DNA from 2 places in the Stenotrophomonas sp. C9D9 genome. Region 2 is predicted to be linked to the other one. Evidence: riboswitches for the same ligand, from Rfam matches in the RefSeq annotation. Region 2 holds a riboswitch; the other holds the start of a gene.
What was found. A riboswitch is a leader RNA that binds a small molecule or an ion and turns the genes downstream of it on or off. The one in region 2 is predicted to bind thiamine pyrophosphate.
Positions count from the first base shown of each region.

Region 1: another riboswitch for thiamine pyrophosphate. It lies ahead of thiC (phosphomethylpyrimidine synthase ThiC); the one in region 2 lies ahead of ACXI0D_RS11250 (TonB-dependent receptor).

Region 1 is NZ_JBSZIF010000003.1:622,909-631,273, reverse strand. It holds partial or broken gene ggt (gamma-glutamyltransferase) at 1-1,187, shown strand, start outside; gene ACXI0D_RS04860 (hypothetical protein) at 1,298-1,471, shown strand; gene ACXI0D_RS04855 (BCCT family transporter) at 1,775-3,352, opposite strand; TPP riboswitch at 3,599-3,700, shown strand; gene thiC (phosphomethylpyrimidine synthase ThiC) at 3,783-5,627, shown strand; gene ACXI0D_RS04845 (ion channel) at 5,722-6,393, shown strand; gene ACXI0D_RS04840 (winged helix-turn-helix domain-containing protein) at 6,653-8,365, shown strand, end outside.
Region 2 is NZ_JBSZIF010000004.1:1,251,331-1,259,695, forward strand. It holds gene ACXI0D_RS11235 (peptidoglycan-binding protein) at 1-708, shown strand, start outside; gene ACXI0D_RS11240 (glycine zipper 2TM domain-containing protein) at 956-1,363, shown strand; gene ACXI0D_RS11245 (phosphotransferase enzyme family protein) at 1,485-2,609, shown strand; TPP riboswitch at 2,729-2,824, shown strand; gene ACXI0D_RS11250 (TonB-dependent receptor) at 2,895-5,084, shown strand; gene pnuC (nicotinamide riboside transporter PnuC) at 5,093-5,665, shown strand; gene ACXI0D_RS11260 (hypothetical protein) at 5,795-6,214, opposite strand; gene ACXI0D_RS11265 (Dyp-type peroxidase) at 6,306-7,280, opposite strand; gene ACXI0D_RS11270 (VOC family protein) at 7,404-7,772, opposite strand; gene ACXI0D_RS11275 (helix-turn-helix transcriptional regulator) at 7,841-8,365, opposite strand, start outside.

The DNA of each region.
Region 1 (8,365 bases), on a different contig from region 2:
AGGTGATCGCCTACTACTGGGACCGCTCGGTGCCCAAGCTGTCGCAGTACCCGGGCTTCAAGGAACAGTTCACGATCAACGGCCACGCCCCGCGCAAGGGCGAGATGTGGAAGAACCCGAACCTGGCCAGCACCCTGCAGAAGATCGCCGACGGCGGCCGCGATGCCTTCTACAAGGGCGATATCGCCCGCACCATCGGCGACTACTTCAAGGCCAACGGTGGCTACCTGAGCTACCAGGACATGGCCGACCACCACGGTGAGTGGGTCGAACCGGTCAGCAGCAATTACCGTGGCTACGACGTGTGGGAGTTGCCGCCGAACAGCCAGGGCATCGCTGCGCTGCAGATCCTCAACGTGCTGGAAGGCTACGACTTCTCGAAGATCCCGTTCGGATCACCGGAACACGTGCACCTGTTCGTCGAAGCGAAGAAGCTTGCCTTCGCCGACCGTGCGCGCTTCTACGCCGACATGGCGTTCCAGCCGGCGCCGGTGCAGAAGCTGATCTCCAAGGAGTACGCCGCACAGCGCCGCGCGCTGATCTCGATGGACAAGGCGCTGAAGGAAGTGCAGCCGGGCACGCCGAAGCAGCTGGAAGAGGGCGACACCATCTACATGACCGTGGCCGACGCCGACGGCATGATGGTGTCGCTGATCCAGTCCAATTACCGCGGCATGGGCAGCGGCATGGCGCCGCCGGGGCTGGGCTTCATCCTGCAGGACCGTGGCGAGATGTTCGTGCTGCAGAAGAATCATCCCAACGGCTATGCACCGGGCAAGCGGCCGTTCCAGACGATCATCCCGGCGTTCATCACCAAGAGCGGCAAGCCGTACGCCAGCTTCGGCGTGATGGGCGGCGCGATGCAGCCGCAGGGCCACGCGCAGATCGTGATGAACCTGGTGGACTTCGGCATGAACCTGCAGGAGGCCGGTGATGCACCGCGCATCCAGCATGAGGGCTCGACCGAACCGACCGGGCAGGCCACGGCGATGACCGACGGTGGTGAGGTGAATCTGGAAACCGGCTTCCCGTATGAAACGGTGCGTGCGTTGATGCGCAAGGGACATCGCATCGTGTTCGCCGATGGTCCTTATGGCGGATACCAGGCGATCATGCGTGATCCCGAGACCGGGGTTTACTACGGTGCTTCGGAGAGCCGCAAGGATGGGCAGGCGGCGGGGTATTGAGGTTTTCCGGCCAACGGGCGCAGCCCCCTCTGCGGTGGTGATTCAGCGATGCTTGGCTTGGCCGGGCGGGTGGGCTGGTCGGGGGACGCCGTGAATCCGTCCCTGGAGGCTTGGCCGCGGGCATCCATGCCGCGGACACCCCCGCCCAGCCCACCCGCCCGGCCCCTGACCGTTTCCGTGGCCATCACCGCAGGAAGAGAAAGATCAACAGCAACAGCAAGAGCAACAGCAAGAGCAACAGCAAGAGCAACAGCAAGAGCAACAGCAACAGCCGCGTGCTGTGAATTGGGGTCGGATCCGTTTTCCAAAGGAAAACGGATCCGACCCCTTCCTGTTTTCCGATACACCTCATCCACGCATGGCGTGGAAAACCCACCGTCACACGGAAACTGTCGGGGGTGGGTCGGTGTGGGCTGGCAGGACCGTTGGCGCCATGGATGGCGCCATCGAGCCCCCAGGGACGGGTTTACGGCGTGTCCTGCCAACCCACACCGCCCCGCCCAACCAGCAGAAACCCAGAGCCGCTTTGGCTCCTGCACTTGCACTTGCCTGAAAGAAGCAGTGCAGCCGCAGGCTGCAAAACACCCTCAATCCGAATCCTGCGCGCGTGCGGCCTCCGCCTGCGTCTCTTCCTGCGCCGCCATCTCGCGTGCGATCCACGCATCGATCATGTGCCGCTGGCGCTGCGCCTGCCGCCGCTCACGCGTGTACTCCTGGTCCAGCACCCGGTACAGCGACACCATCACCAGCACCATCAGCAGCGCGAATGGCAACGCCGCAATCGTGATCATGCCCTGCAGTGCATCCAGGCCACCGGCCAGCAGCAACGCCGCTGCGATCAACGCCACCGCGATGCCCCAGGCCAGCTTGCGCTTCAACGGAGGATCGCCTGCTTCGTCAGTGGACATGCTGGCCAGCACCAGCACCGCCGAGTCGGCCGAGGTCACGAAGAAGATCATCAGCAGTACCAGTGCGATGCACGACAGCAGCAGCGGCAGCGGCATGCTGTCGAACAGCGTGAACAGCACTGTCTCGTAGCCATTGCCCAGCGCCTGCACCAGGTCGGCATGGCCGAAGATCTGCGCCCACAGCGCGGTGCCACCGAATACCGCGAACCAGAAGAAGCCCAGCAGAGTCGGCGCGAGCACTACGCCGATAACGAACTCGCGCACGCTGCGGCCGCGCGAGATGCGTGCGATGAACGACCCCACGAACGGTGCCCACGAGATCCACCAGGCCCAGTAGAAGATCGTCCAGTCCGCCACCCAGGTGCTGCCGGAGAACGGTGACATGCGCAGGCTCATCGTCACCAGCTGGTTGAGGTAGGAGCCCAGCGTGGTGGTGAACGTATCGAAGATGAAGCCGGTCGGCCCCAGCACCAGCAGGATGGCTGCCAGCAGGGCAGCCAATGCCAGGTTGAAGTTGGACAGCCACTTCACACCTCGCTCCACGCCACTGGCGGTGGATGCCATGTACAGCACGAAGGCGACCGCAATGATGGTCATCTGCACTGCGACGGTCGCCTGCACGCCGAACACGCGCTCGATGCCGGCGGCGATCTGGATGGTGCCGAAGCCCAGCGTAGTCGCGACACCGATCGCCGTGGCGACCACTGCAGCGATGTTGACCACGCGCCCGATCCATCCACGATGGTGGCGGCCGATGATCGGCTGCAGCATGTCGCTGACCAGGCCGCGGCCGTTGCGGTTGAACTGGAACCAGGCCATCGCCAGGCCGATCAGCGCGTAGATGGCCCACGGATGCAGGCCCCAGTGGAAGAATGCATAGCGCATCGAGGCGCGTGCCGCATCCAGGCTCTGCGGAGCAAGCCCTTCCGGTGGCTTGCTGAAGTGCGAGATGGGCTCGGCGGCGCCCCAGAACACCAGGCCGATGCCCATGCCGGCGGCGAACAGCATCGACATCCAGCTGGCCCGCGAGAACTCGGGCTCGGCGTCTTCGCCACCGATGCGCAGGTTGCCGAAGCGGCCGAAGGCCAGGTACATCAGGAACACCAGGGCCAGGAACACCACCAGCAGGTACAGCCAGCCGACGCTGCGGATGACTTCTGCCAGCATCGACTGCACCACGGCATTGAAGGGGCCCGGTGCAATACCGGCAAGCAGCACCAGCAGCAGAACCAGTGCGATGGAAACGCGAAACACCATGAAGGAGCTTCTCCGATCAAGGGATTGAGGGGAGCGAGCAGAGCTTGCAGCGAAGGGCCGGTGGCATGCATCGCGAACCGGGCAGGGGCCGCGAAGGCGGCGAAGGACGCATCGGTCGCTGGAACGCGACGGACGTGCACGTTACTGAACGCGATGTCACGGTTCTGTTAATACAGAAACTGCGGATCCACGCGATGCGCGGCTGCAACCGCCATGAGCTGCAGTGCTTTCTATGCTCTAATGCACGCCAAGAAGCGGGGGTACCGCGGCCAGGTGGCCACGGTTGAGACAGTCCCTTGGAACCTGATCCGGCTCATACCGGCGTAGGGAAGCTTTGCAGTGCAGCCGTGCCCGGACTCCGCCCAAGGACCGTCCGCGCGCGGGCGCAGTGCGCCGCCGCTTCGTCCCTGACCTTCCTGGACGATGCCCGATGAACGCACAGCTCTCCGCCCTGCAGCAACAGGCCCAGCAACTCTCCGAATCCGTGACCCGGCCGATTCCCGGTTCGCGCAAGATCCACGTACCCGGTTCGCGTCCGGATCTGCAGGTGCCGATGCGCGAGATCGCGTTGACCCGCACGCCGACGTTGTTCGGCGGCGAAGAGAATGCACCGGTCACGGTCTACGATACGTCGGGCCCCTACACCGATCCGGATGTGCGTATCGATCTGTCGGCGGGCCTGCCGGCGCTGCGTCGTGGCTGGGTGGAGGAGCGCGGCGATACCGAACAGCTCGACGGCCTGAGTTCGTCGTTCGGCCGCGACCGCGAGCATGATCCGAAGCTCGATGCCGTGCGTTTCCCTGCGCGCAGCCTGCCGCGGCGTGCACGCGCAGGCGCGAACGTCACTCAGATGCACTACGCGCGCCGCGGCATCATCACGCCGGAAATGGAATTCGTCGCCATCCGCGAGAACCAGCGGATGGAAGCGATCCGTGATGCCGGCCTGTTGCAGCAGCACCCGGGCGAGGCATTTGGGGCTTCGATCCAGAAGATCATCACACCGGAGTTCGTGCGCGATGAAATCGCGCGCGGCCGCGCGGTGCTGCCCAACAACATCAACCATCCGGAAAGCGAGCCGATGATCATCGGCCGAAATTTCCTGACCAAGATCAATGCCAACATCGGCAACAGCGCCGTGTCCTCGGGCATTGCCGAGGAAGTGGAGAAACTGGTGTGGGCGATCCGCTGGGGCGGTGACACGGTGATGGACCTGTCCACCGGCAAGCACATCCACGAAACCCGCGAGTGGATCATCCGCAATTCGCCGGTGGCGATCGGTACCGTGCCGATCTACCAGGCGCTGGAGAAGGTCGATGGCCGTGCCGAAGCACTCACCTGGGAGATCTTCCGCGACACGCTGATCGAGCAGGCCGAACAGGGCGTGGACTACTTCACCATCCACGCCGGCGTGCTGCTGCGCTATGTGCCGCTCACCGCCAAGCGGGTCACCGGCATCGTCAGCCGCGGTGGCTCGATCATGGCCAAGTGGTGCCTGGCGCACCACAAGGAGAACTTCCTCTACACGCACTTCGAAGAGATCTGCGAGATCATGAAGGCCTACGACGTGACCTTCTCGCTGGGTGACGGCCTGCGCCCGGGCTGCATCGCCGATGCCAACGACGCGGCGCAGTTCGGTGAGCTGGAGACGCTGGGTGAGCTGACGAAGATCGCCTGGAAGCATGATGTGCAGACCATGATCGAAGGCCCCGGCCACGTGCCGATGCAGCTGATCAAGGAGAACATGGAAAAGCAGCTGCGCGAGTGTGGCGAAGCACCGTTCTATACGCTGGGGCCGCTGACCACCGATATCGCACCGGGCTACGACCACATCACCAGCGCGATCGGTGCGGCGATGATCGGCTGGTTCGGCACGGCGATGCTTTGCTACGTGACGCCGAAGGAGCACCTCGGCCTGCCCAATCGCCAGGACGTGCGTGACGGCATCATGGCCTACCGCATCGCCGCGCACGCCGCTGATCTGGCCAAGGGTCATCCAGGTGCGCAGGTGCGCGACAACGCGCTGAGCAAGGCGCGCTTCGAGTTCCGCTGGGAGGACCAGTTCCACCTTGGCCTGGATCCGGAGAAGGCCAAGGAGTTCCACGACGAGACGCTGCCGAAGGATGCGCACAAGCTGGCGCACTTCTGCTCGATGTGCGGCCCGCACTTCTGTTCGATGAAGATCACCCAGGACGTGCGTGACTACGCCGAGGCCGGCATGAAGGAGAAGTCGGAGGAGTTCCGCGCCGCCGGCGCCGAGGTCTACCGGCAGGGCTGATGTGGAAACGGTCGTGCCGGCCAACGGCCGGCACGACCGTTCATCACGCCGTGCCCGGCTATGCTGCGTCCATCGCCCAGGGGGAAAGGACGCCATGCCCGTTGCCATGACCACCCGTTGGCTGGCCATCGCCCGCCGTCATCCTTCGGCCTGGTTGCTGGGCGCGCAGCTGCTGGCGGTGCTGCTGTATCCCGCGCTGGATGACACCGCTGCGGGCCGCGCCGCACTGGGCATGTTCGGCATGGCGGTACTCGGCCTGGCGCTGTGGGTGGTCCAGCGCAGCCCGCTGGGCACCTGGCTGGCGCTGTTGCTGGCCATTCCCTCGGTGGTGTTCTCGTTGGCAGGCGCATTGCTCGATCGCACCGCAATGCTGACCACCGCGCAGCTGCTGGAGAGCCTGCTGTACTTCTATACGGCCGGCGCCCTGATCGCCTACATGCTCCAGGACCACAAGGTCACCCGCGACGAACTGTTCGCCGCAGGCGCAACCTTCACCCTGCTGGCGTGGGCTTTCGCCTTCGCGTTCGCGGTGTGCCAGCAGTGGTATCCGGGCAGCTTCCAGGGTACTGGCGGGGGTGCGCAGCGCAGCTGGATGGAGTTGCTTTATCTCAGCTTCAGCTTGCTGTCTGGAGTGGGCTTGAGTGACGTCGTACCCCTGCATCCACAGGCACGCGCATTGGTCATGCTGGAGCAGTTTTCCGGCGTGATGTACGTGGCTTTGGTGGTTTCGCGTCTGGTCGGATTGACCATGTTGCGGCGCATGTGAAAATGAACGCCAGATAAAAATTTCGCGCCCAAGAGGGCGCGAATGGTGTCGCGAATTATGTGAATGCGTCGGCGAGAGAGAGCCTGATGTCGACCACGCGATAGGCGAGGTAACTTGCATAGGCTAGTATTCGCGCGCTCGATTGTTTTTGCGGTATGCGCCGATGCTTTGTGCGGAGTCTGGCTTTTCGCTGTTCCCAGGACGGGACCGTAACGAAGGCAAACACTGCCCGGGACCTGTCTCTACTGTGTAGCAGAAAATGAACAGCAGCGAAATACAGCCACCCGTATCCGATCGGATACGGATAGGAGAGTGCATCGTCACTCTGTCCTCGCGCGAAGTCGAGGTCGTCGGTGCGCGTCGCCCGCGCCGGCTGACGCCGAAGGCGTTGGGCGTGCTGCGCGTGCTGCTGCGGCAGCCGGGCCGCGTTGTCACCCGAGACGAGTTGTTCGCCGAGGTGTGGCCGGACACGCTGCCGACCAACGATGTGCTGACCCAGGCCGTCACCCAGCTGCGCAAGGCGTTCAGCAACGACGACGACAACGGCCAGGCCTACATCGAAACCATCGCCAAGACTGGTTATCGGCTTTTGGTGCCGGTACAGGCGCTGGACGATGCGGAGCCAACGGCTGCGGGCTTGCCTGACGATGAAGGTGTGGAAGTGCAGCCGGCACCCGCCGACGCCGCGGTGCTGCCCGCGCGCGCGCAGGAATCGCGCCGCCGCTGGCGCCATGTCCGCCGCCGCGTGCTGCTGGCGCTGGGCGTATTGATGCTGGCCACGCTGCTGGTGATGACCGCGCTGCTGCTGCGCCGTGCACCGGCCAGCAGTTCACCGGTGGAGGCCGCCGTGGAGAACGGCACGCGGGTGATCGGCAGCCCGCAGCGTCCCTATCGGTTGATCACCGCGACCAGCGGCTTTGAAACCTATCCCACGCTGTCACCGGATGGTTCACTGGTCGCCTATGAAGGCGCCAACGAAGATGGCAACGGCGGTGGTGCGATCAAGGTGCAGACCTCCGGCAACGCGCCGGCGCGCCAGTTGCTGGTGCCACCGGCCGGCGCGGTCGATCGATTCCCGAACTGGTCGCCGGATGGTCGCGAGATCGCCTTCGCACGGTTTTCCGCCGACGGTGGCTGCCAGGTGCTGATCGCCAGCGCCACCGGCGGCGCACTGCGCCAGGCCACGCGCTGCGATGGCACCGAACTGCTCAGTTTTGACTGGACACCCGATGGTCGCGGCCTGGTGTTCGGCAGCATGGTCGGGCGTTACGCCCACCGTGGCATCCGCGTGCTGGACCTGGCCAGCGGCGAGTGGCGCGCGCTGGCCTACAGCGTCGACCAGGATGACTTCGACTACGCACCGCGTTATTCGCCCGACGGGCAATGGCTGGTGTTCGTGCGCAACCCGCAGCTGGGCGATCTGTGGCGGGTGCCGGCCACGGGCGGTACGCCCGAGCAGTTGACCAACGAAGCGGCAGAGCTGCGCGGCTGGGCCTGGCTGGACGATGGCCGCACCATCGTGTTCGGCCGCCGCGTCGACAGCGAGGCGCGGCTCTATTACCTGGACGTTGAGCGGCACACGCTGCGCGATGCTGGCCTGGATGATGCGCAGTGGCCCGCCGTGTCGCGACGCGGTGGCATGCTGGCCTTCGTCCACCGACGCGCACAGTTCGGCGTGTTCAAGGTGCCGATGCAGGGCAACGGTGCGCCCGAGCGACTGTTTGCCTCCAGTGGCCGCGATGGGCAGCCGATGGCAGCGCCGGATGGCCGCCAGCTGGTCTTCACCTCGGATCGCTCCGGCAGCTTCGCCCTGTGGTGGGCGGACATGCAGCGGCCGGATTCGCTGCGCCCCATTGAAGGGCTGCGGCCGGAAGCGCGGCAGGCACCGGACTGGTCGGCCGACAGCCGTCAGCTGCTCGTGGTCGGCCGCGACGCGCATGGGCGCACGGTGGTCTACGAGATCGCGCCACGC
Region 2 (8,365 bases):
TCCAAGGCGCGCGACCTGCTGGAGAACCGCACCCAATCGCACGAGCAGACCCAGGGTAAGCCTGCCGCCGAGCACAAGGCCGCCGCCACCCCGCACGCCGAGCTGTACAAGCCGGGCGCGCACAGCGAGGGCGTACGCAAGGTGCAGGAGCAGCTGGGCCACCTCGGCTATGCCGGGGCCGACGGCAAGCCGCTGGTCGAGGACGGCCGCTTCGGCCGCAATACCGAAGCGGCGGTGCGCCAGCTGCAGAAGGACAACGGGCTGGTCGCCGACGGCATCGTCGGTGCGAAGACGCTGGATGCGATCAAGGAGGCCCGCGAGCGCCCGCTGCTGAACGACGAGCGACACCCGCGCAATCCGATGTACCTGCAGGCCACCGAAGGCCTGGAGCGGATGCCGGCGGGCACCTTCAAGGACCGCCACGCGCTGGAAAGCGCCGCAGCGGCGTTGACCAGGGAGGCGCATGCCGCCGGCCTGCAGCGCATCGACGCGGTGGTGCCCAGCCCGAACGGTGAGCGCCTGTTCGCCGTGCAGGGCACGATCGGTGACCCGGCGGCCAGCCGCGTTGCGGTGGAAACCCGCACCGCCAGCGAACAGAGCATGGCGCTCAGCAGCGGCGCGGTGCACGGCGCGCCGAACGTGCTGCACCAGCAGCAGGACGCGCAGCAGGAACAGACCCGCCAGGCACAGAAGGCCATGGGCATCTGAGCCCGCAGCGCCTTGCAGACCGGGAGGGGCCGCGCCATGCGCGGCCCTTTCCCTTTCTGCCAGCTGAGCGGCCAAGGCCGCTTTCAGCCTTGCTTCATGCCGCCTGCCGCTAGATGAATGCGCAAGCCGCCCGGTAGGCCAGGCAATGTTCCGGCAATGTTGGAACGCCAGCGTGGTCTCCACGGCAGCCGGGGCGCCCCGCGCCCTCCCTGCCCAGCGTGGCATGCACCTCACAGGAGAACCGAACATGCTCAGTACTTCCACACTCAGCTTCCGTGGTCTGGCGATGGCCCTGGCACTGGTGGCCGGTGTCGCCGTGGTCAGCGATGCCAGCGCGATGTCGAGGAAGGACAAGCGCACCCTGGTCGGCGCCGTGGTCGGTGGCGTGGCCGGCAACCTGCTCTCCAACGGCGACCCTGCGGCCACCGTCGGCGGTGCCGTGGCCGGCGGCGCGATCGGCAACCTGACCACGTCCGACCGCCGCGACCGTCGCTATTACGACAACCGCTACTACGACAATCGCTACGATCGCCGTTACGACCGTGGCTACTACCGCAGCGGCTATTACGACCGTGGCGATGACCGCCGCTGGCAGCGTGAGCGCTACTACGACAACCGCTACTACAACGACCGCGGCCGCCATCGCGGCTGGTAAGCAGCGCCGGCACACTGATGACGCGGAGACGGGCGGGTCGATGACCCGCCCGTTTGCGTTGGCCACGCGCATGGCGTTGAATGCGCAGCCTTGGATGTGACTTTCCCGATCGGACTGCGGCATGACGTCTTCCTCCCACCGCGTGCAGGGCCTCAACAACGACGAGGTCGCTGCCGACTGGCCGCCGATCAGCGCGGCGGACATCGCGTGGCTGAGTGCGCGTTACCCGCAGCTGGGCGGGCACAGCCAACCGCGCTGGCACAGCCCGCGGCCGCTGTCGGCCGCCGCCATTGTCGACGGCACGCGCGGCGCGGTATTCATCAAGCGCCACCACCACAGTGTGCGCAGCGCGGCCTGCCTGGAAGAAGAACACCATTTCATCGCCCATCTCGCCGCCGCCGGCGTACCGGTGGTGCAGGTGCTGCCGGCCACCGATGGCCGCACCGCGATCGAACATGGCGAATGGACGTTTGAACTGCACGATGTCGGCGTGGGCGAAGACCTGTACCGCGACGCGGTGTCGTGGTCGTTGCTGACCGATGTCGCACAGGCCCGCGAGGCGGGCCGCATGCTGGCCCAGCTGCACCGTGCCGCCGCCAGCTACCACGCGCCCCAGCGCAGCACCCATCTGCTTGTCGCGCGCGATGATCTGATCCGTACCGACGATCCGCTCGCGGCGATCAAGGCGGAGCTGCACGAGCGCCCCGGGCTGGCCCGCTATCTCGCGCGCATTCCATGGGAAGCGCAGCTGCAGCGCGACGTGCTGCCGTGGCACGCCGGGCTCGCCGAGCGCCTGCGCGACGAGCCACGGCTGTGGGCGCACAACGATTGGCATGTTTCCAACCTGCTGTGGCGCGACGGGCAGGTCAGCACCGTGCTGGATTTCGGCCTGGCTTCACCCACCAGCGCCTTGTTCGACCTCGCCACCGCGATCGAGCGCAACGCAGTGGCGTGGCTGGAACTGGAGCGCGGGATGGAGGCGGTGCGCATCGACATCGCACTGGCGTTGCTCGACGGCTACCGTGAGGTGCTGCCCTTGTCGGCAGCACGCGTGCATCTGCTGGCCGACCTGCTGCCGATGGTGCATTTCGACTTCGCACTGTCCGAAGTGGAGTACTTCGAAGGCATCACCGGCTCGACCGCGAATGCCGACGTGGCCTGGCAGCCCTTCATGCTGGGGCACCCGGCATGGTTCCGCACCGGGCCAGGGCAGGCGCTACTGCAGGCCCTGCACGCGGCGGCGTGACCCGGTTGGTACACCGTCGGGGTCAGATCCCCTTCCTTCGGAAAGGGATCTGACGCCGCACCGCCCCGCCGCCTGAAGGGCACCGGCTCGCAAATCCGTACCATTTGTAGTGAAATGGTCACCTGAAGCGGGGGTGCCTGGATCTGCCAGGCTGAGAGAGTCCCTTGGAACCTGATCCGGTTTGCACCGGCGTAGGGAGCTTTGAGCCGCAGCCACACCCCCGTCATGGGCCGGTGCACCTGCGCGCCGTCGCTTCGTCTCCCTTGTTGTCCGAAGACGAACCGAATGAACCGCTGCCTGCGCCCCACCCTGCTCTCCCTCGCCCTCTGCGCCGCGCTGCCGCTGCATGCCAGCGAGGCTGACGCTGCTCCCGATGCGGCTGCCACCGGCGCCGATCGTTCGCCGACCGAACTGGCGGCGGTGCGCGTGGAGGCTGGCAAACCGAAGGCCGATACCTCTCGCGTGAACGCCTTCGGTGGTGGAAGCTGGAAGGACACGCCGGCCTCGGTGAACGTGCTCGAGCGCGATTACCTCGACCGCCGCCAGGTGCGTTCGCTGTCCGAGCTGGCCAGCAACGATGCCTCGCTGGGGGATGCCTATGCACCGGTGGGCTACTACCAGAACATCGCCATCCGCGGCTTCGCGCTGGACGCCGCCACCGGCTACCGCTTCAACGGGCTGTCCATCGCCGGCGAGCAACGCCTGGCGCTGGAGAACGTGCAGTCGGTGGAGATCCTCAAGGGTGAAGCCGGCCTGGCGGCAGGCGTGATGGCGCCGGGCGGGATCATCAACTACATCGGCAAGCGCCCGGCGGAAGTGCGCACCGCCACGCTCGGCACCGATTCGGAACGCTCGCGCTACGTCGCCGTCGATGTCGGCCACTGGATCACCCCGCGCTTCGGCCTGCGCCTGAATGCCGCATGGGATTCCAGCAATTCCTACGTCGAGCACGCCGATGGCCGCCGCAACTTCTACTCGCTGGCCGCCGACTGGCTGATCGGCGAGCGCGGCAAGCTGGAAGTGGATGCCAACTACCAGACCAGCTCGCAGCGCTCGGTGTCCGGCTACCAGCTGCTGGGCGCGCGTGACCTGCCGCGCGGCGTCGACCGCGAGCACCTGCTCGGCTACCAGCCGTGGCAGCGCCCGGTGGATATCGCCAGCACCAACATCACCGCGCTGCACACCTACGACTTCAACGATGCCTGGCAATCGCGCGTCTCGGTCGGCCACAGCCGCTCGGTGATCGATGACAACGTCGCCTTCGCCTACGGTTGCTACTACGCCGCGCAGTGCGCCGACGGCAGCGTGCCGGGCAACTACTTCGCACCCAACGGCGACTACGACGTCTACGACTACCGCAGCCCGGACGACACGCGCCGCAACCAGCAGGCCCGTGCCGAGCTGCGCGGCCGCTTCGAGACCGGCAACGTCGGCCACCAGCTGACCCTCGGTGCCGACTACTTCCGCCGCACCGTGGACAAGCGTCCGAGCGTCAACGAGTACGTCGGCACCAGCAACATCCACGACGCACAGGTGCCGGTGTTCCAGCCGTCGCCGAAGATGCCGGGCCCCTCCGCACGGCGCCTGGACAGCCGCCAGACCGCGTTCTTCGCACTGGACCGCATGAGCTTCGGTGATGACTGGCAGTGGCTGGCCGGTGGCCGCTTCGTGCGCCTGGACGAACGCGCCTACGACAAGCGGGGCATCCCACAGCGGCACAGCCGCCTGTCGCGCTTCCTGCCGCAGACCGCCGTGGTGTGGAAGGCCACCGACCAGCTCAACGCCTACGCCAGCTATGTGCGCGGCATTTCGCTGGGCCAGGAAGCGCCGTTCTGGACCAGCAACGCCGACACCTTCCTGCCGTCGGTGCAATCGCGGCAGCTGGAAGTGGGCGTGAAGTACGTGCCGGTGGAGGCGCTGACGCTGGGTGCGGCCGTGTTCCGCATCTCGCAGCCGTACCAGTACGCCAAGCCGGACAGCAGCGACGTCGGCTACACCTTCGTCGAGGAAGGCACGCAGACCCACACCGGCCTGGAGCTGACCGCCAACGGGCAGCTGACCGACGCGCTGCAGATCGTGGCCAGCGCCAGCGTGCTGCAGGCGCGCGCGCGCGACACCGGCACCCCGGCCTATGAAGGCCATCAGCTGGTGAACGTGCCGAAGGTGCGCGCCAGCGTGCATGTGGCCTACGCGCTGCCGTTCGTGCAGGGCCTGGACGTGACCGGCGGCTGGCGCTATGCCAGTGCCAATGTGGCACGCGCCGACGGTGGCGTGCGCGCACCGGACTACTCGGTGTTCGATGCCGGCCTGCGCTTCCAGCATCGCCTGCACGAACGCGCGGTGACCTGGAACCTGTCGGTGGACAACCTGTTCAACCGCTTCTACTGGCGCGACACCGGCAGCAGCGGCGGTGATTACTACCTGTTCCCCGGCGCACCGCGACAGGCCCGCCTGTCGGTGACGTTCGCGCTGTGAGCGGCGTGATGCTCGAGTGGACCGCCGCGCTGTGCAGCATCCTCGGCGTCTGGCTGATGGCCCGGCGCCGGTTGTCTGCATGGCCAGTGGGCCTGCTGTCGGTGACGCTGTACGGGCTGGTGTTCGCCGAGGCCAAGCTGTACTCGGACACGCTGTTGCAGGTGATCTTCGGCGGCTTCCTGGTCTATGGCTGGATCAACTGGCGGCAGCATGCCGCCGATGAGGGCAGCATCCGCATCGTGCCATTGGCGCGCGGCAAGCTGCTGCGCGATCTGGCCATCGGCGTGTGCGGTGGCGTGGCGCTGGGCGCGGCCATGCACAGCTTCACCGACGCTGCCCTGCCGTGGTTGGATGCGATGCTGACCGGTCTGAGCCTGGTCGGGCAATGGTGGCAGGCACGTCGCCACGTGGCCTGCTGGTGGGTGTGGATCGCAGTGGACGTGGTGTACGTGGGTGCGTACCTGTTCAAGTCGCTGCACGTGACCGCCGCGCTGTACGTATTCTTCCTCGGCCTGGCCGTGTTCGGCCTGCGCGCATGGAGCGCAGCCGCGCGCGAGCCGCGGGGTGCACCCGTGCGTTGATGCGGATGGCCGGGCTGTGCGCTGGCCATCCACAGTAGAGCCACGCCATGCGTGGCTGGGGGCTACGGTAGTCGCCAACCTTGGTTGGCGCGCGCCTGACGACCAGGCGTATCCACGCATCGAGTGGATCTACTTCGGCTCCAGTACCAGGCCCAGCCGCATCGGCTGGCGCATGTCGGCCGGCGGCGCCGCCTGCAACGGCGCGGCCTGCAGCGTCGCGCGCAGGTCGGCGTCGACCCGGGCGTCACCCAGGCTGTCGAATTCCAGTTTCGAGATACGGCCATCCGCCGCGATCCACACGCTCACCGGCAGCGGCGTGGGCGTGTCCGGGTGTGCCTGCAGCCATTCCAGTACACGCTGCGCCTGCGGGTCCTGCTCCTGCTGCAGGCGCTGCTGCAGCTGCCCCCCCACGGCGGCGGCGTAGGCCATCCAGTGCGCAGGAGCTTCCTGCGCGGAAACGCTGGCACTCCCCAGTGCCAACGCACCGAACAACGCGGCCAGTGGCCGCCACCAGCGGCGCATGCCGGTCCTGTTCCCTGCCATGACCATCGCCTGCCTCCTGCACTCCCATCCAGCGCGCCATGGTCGGCGCCATAGATGACAGGCAGATGGCGGCGGGGAGGGTCCAGGCCGGGCGCGATCACTCGGCCAGGTCGGCCAGCACCTTGCGCGAGGGCGCGAAGAAGGTCACGCCGGTGGTGGCGGTGGAGAAATCGAGGATGCGGTCATGCAGCGGCGCGGGATTGCCGATGAACATGCGCTCGAGCATCGTCTCGATCACCCACAGGCGGCGCGTGTAGCCGATGAAGTAGGTGCCGTACTCGCCACGGCCCGGGTTGGCGAACGGCATGTTGTCGCGCAGGATCTCGTGCTCGCCGTCGGCATCCTCGATGGTGCACAGCGTCTTGTGCGATTTCTGCGCATCGGCCGGCGCATCATCCAGCTCGATGTTGTCGTGCTTGGTGCGGCCGATGATCGCTTCCTGCGCCTCGGTCTTCTGAGCGCGCCAGGCATCAAGATTGTGCAGGTACTTCTGCACCACCACGTAGCTGCCACCGGCATGCTCCGGGTCTTCCTCGCCCACGATGGTGGCTTCCGGCAGCGACAGCCCTTCCGGGTTGGCGGTGCCGTCGACGAAATCGAGCAGGTCGCGGCCATCGAAATAGCGGAAGCCGGCCACGTCATCGACCGTTTCCACCGCATCGCCGAACGCCATCAGCAGGTTGCGCTCGAACGCCACGATCAGGTCCATGGTGCGCGCACGGATGTGGTACAGCAGGTCACCCGGTGTGGACACGGCCGTGTGGGTCGCGCCCTTGATCTCGCGGAACGGCTGCAGCTCACGCGGCGGCGTGGTGCCCACCAGCGGCTGCCACACGCGGTGGCCGATGGCCACGTTGCAGGTGAAAGTGCGCTCGATCTCACGGATGGCGGTGTTCTTGATCAGATCATCGGTGCTGGCCAGCACCTCGCGCGCCTTGGCGATCGACGCCTCGTCATCCTTCACCTTCAGCACCAGGAACGCCGCCGAATGGGTGAGCGGCGCAGTGATCTGCTGCGGCTCGTTGTCGAGCGTGTGATTGAGGGCGGTGATCGGTGCGGGCTGGGAATTCACGGCAGTTCCTGCTGGCTTCAGACGGGTGCATCGCCGACGGCGATGTGCCGGCGATCATAGCGGAACCGCCTGACCGGGGACGGAGCGGTTCTCGTTCCGTCCACCGATAAAGGTCGGAAGACCTCAGTCCACGTCACTCCAGACCGCCAGCTCATAGCCATCCAGATCGCGGAAATGGAAGCGGCGGCCACCGGGGAAGGCGAACACCGCCTGCACCACCTCGCCACCGGCGGCAACCACGCGCTGCTGTGCACCAGCCAGGTCCGCGCAGTACAGGATCACCAGCGGACCGCCGTGCGCGCGCACCGGTGCGTCGGCCACGAAGCCACCTTTCAGGCGGCCATCGTCGAACTCGGTGTAGGCCGGGCCATAGTCGGTGAAGTTCCAGCCAAACACCTCGCCGTAGAAGCGTTTGCTGCGGGCGATGTCGGCGACGTTGAATTCGATGTTGTCGATGCAGCGTTCGGCATCGTGGGTAGCGGCATGGCTCATGGGGTGGCTCCGTGGTTGGAACCCCAGCTTCGGTCAGCGCGGCACGCCGGTCTTGAACGAAACGGCCATCATCGCCCCCATTCCACGCGGAGCTGCCGTGCGGTCATGCTGGCAAGCTCTCGCGCCTCACGGCTGAGATGGGCCTGGTCGGCATAGCCGGCATCGGCGGCCAGCATTGCCAACGAGTGCTGCGGCAGCGCGCGGCTGTGCCGCAGGAAGCGTTGCAAGCGCAGGATCCGCTCCAGCGTCTTGGCCCCGTAGCCGAACTGCGACTGGCTGAAGCGCCGCAGGCTGCGCGGGCTCAGGCTCAGGCGTGCCGCGAGCTCATCCAGCGTGGCATGCCCGCTGGCAAGCGCCTGGAACAGGACGTGCGCCCGCTGTGACCGGCTGTCGGGCGCCGCGCCCCCGAGGTGCGACTGCAGGCAGTGCGCCATCCGCTGCAGGCGCTGCGCAGGCGCGGTGTCGCCGATGGAAGCCGCGGCCTCTACCGCCCATCGACCCTTGAGATCAGCCAACGGCACCGCCTGGCCGATGATCTCGGCCAACGGCAGGCCCAGCGCGGCCAGCGCCTGCCCTGGCCGGAAGCGCGCACC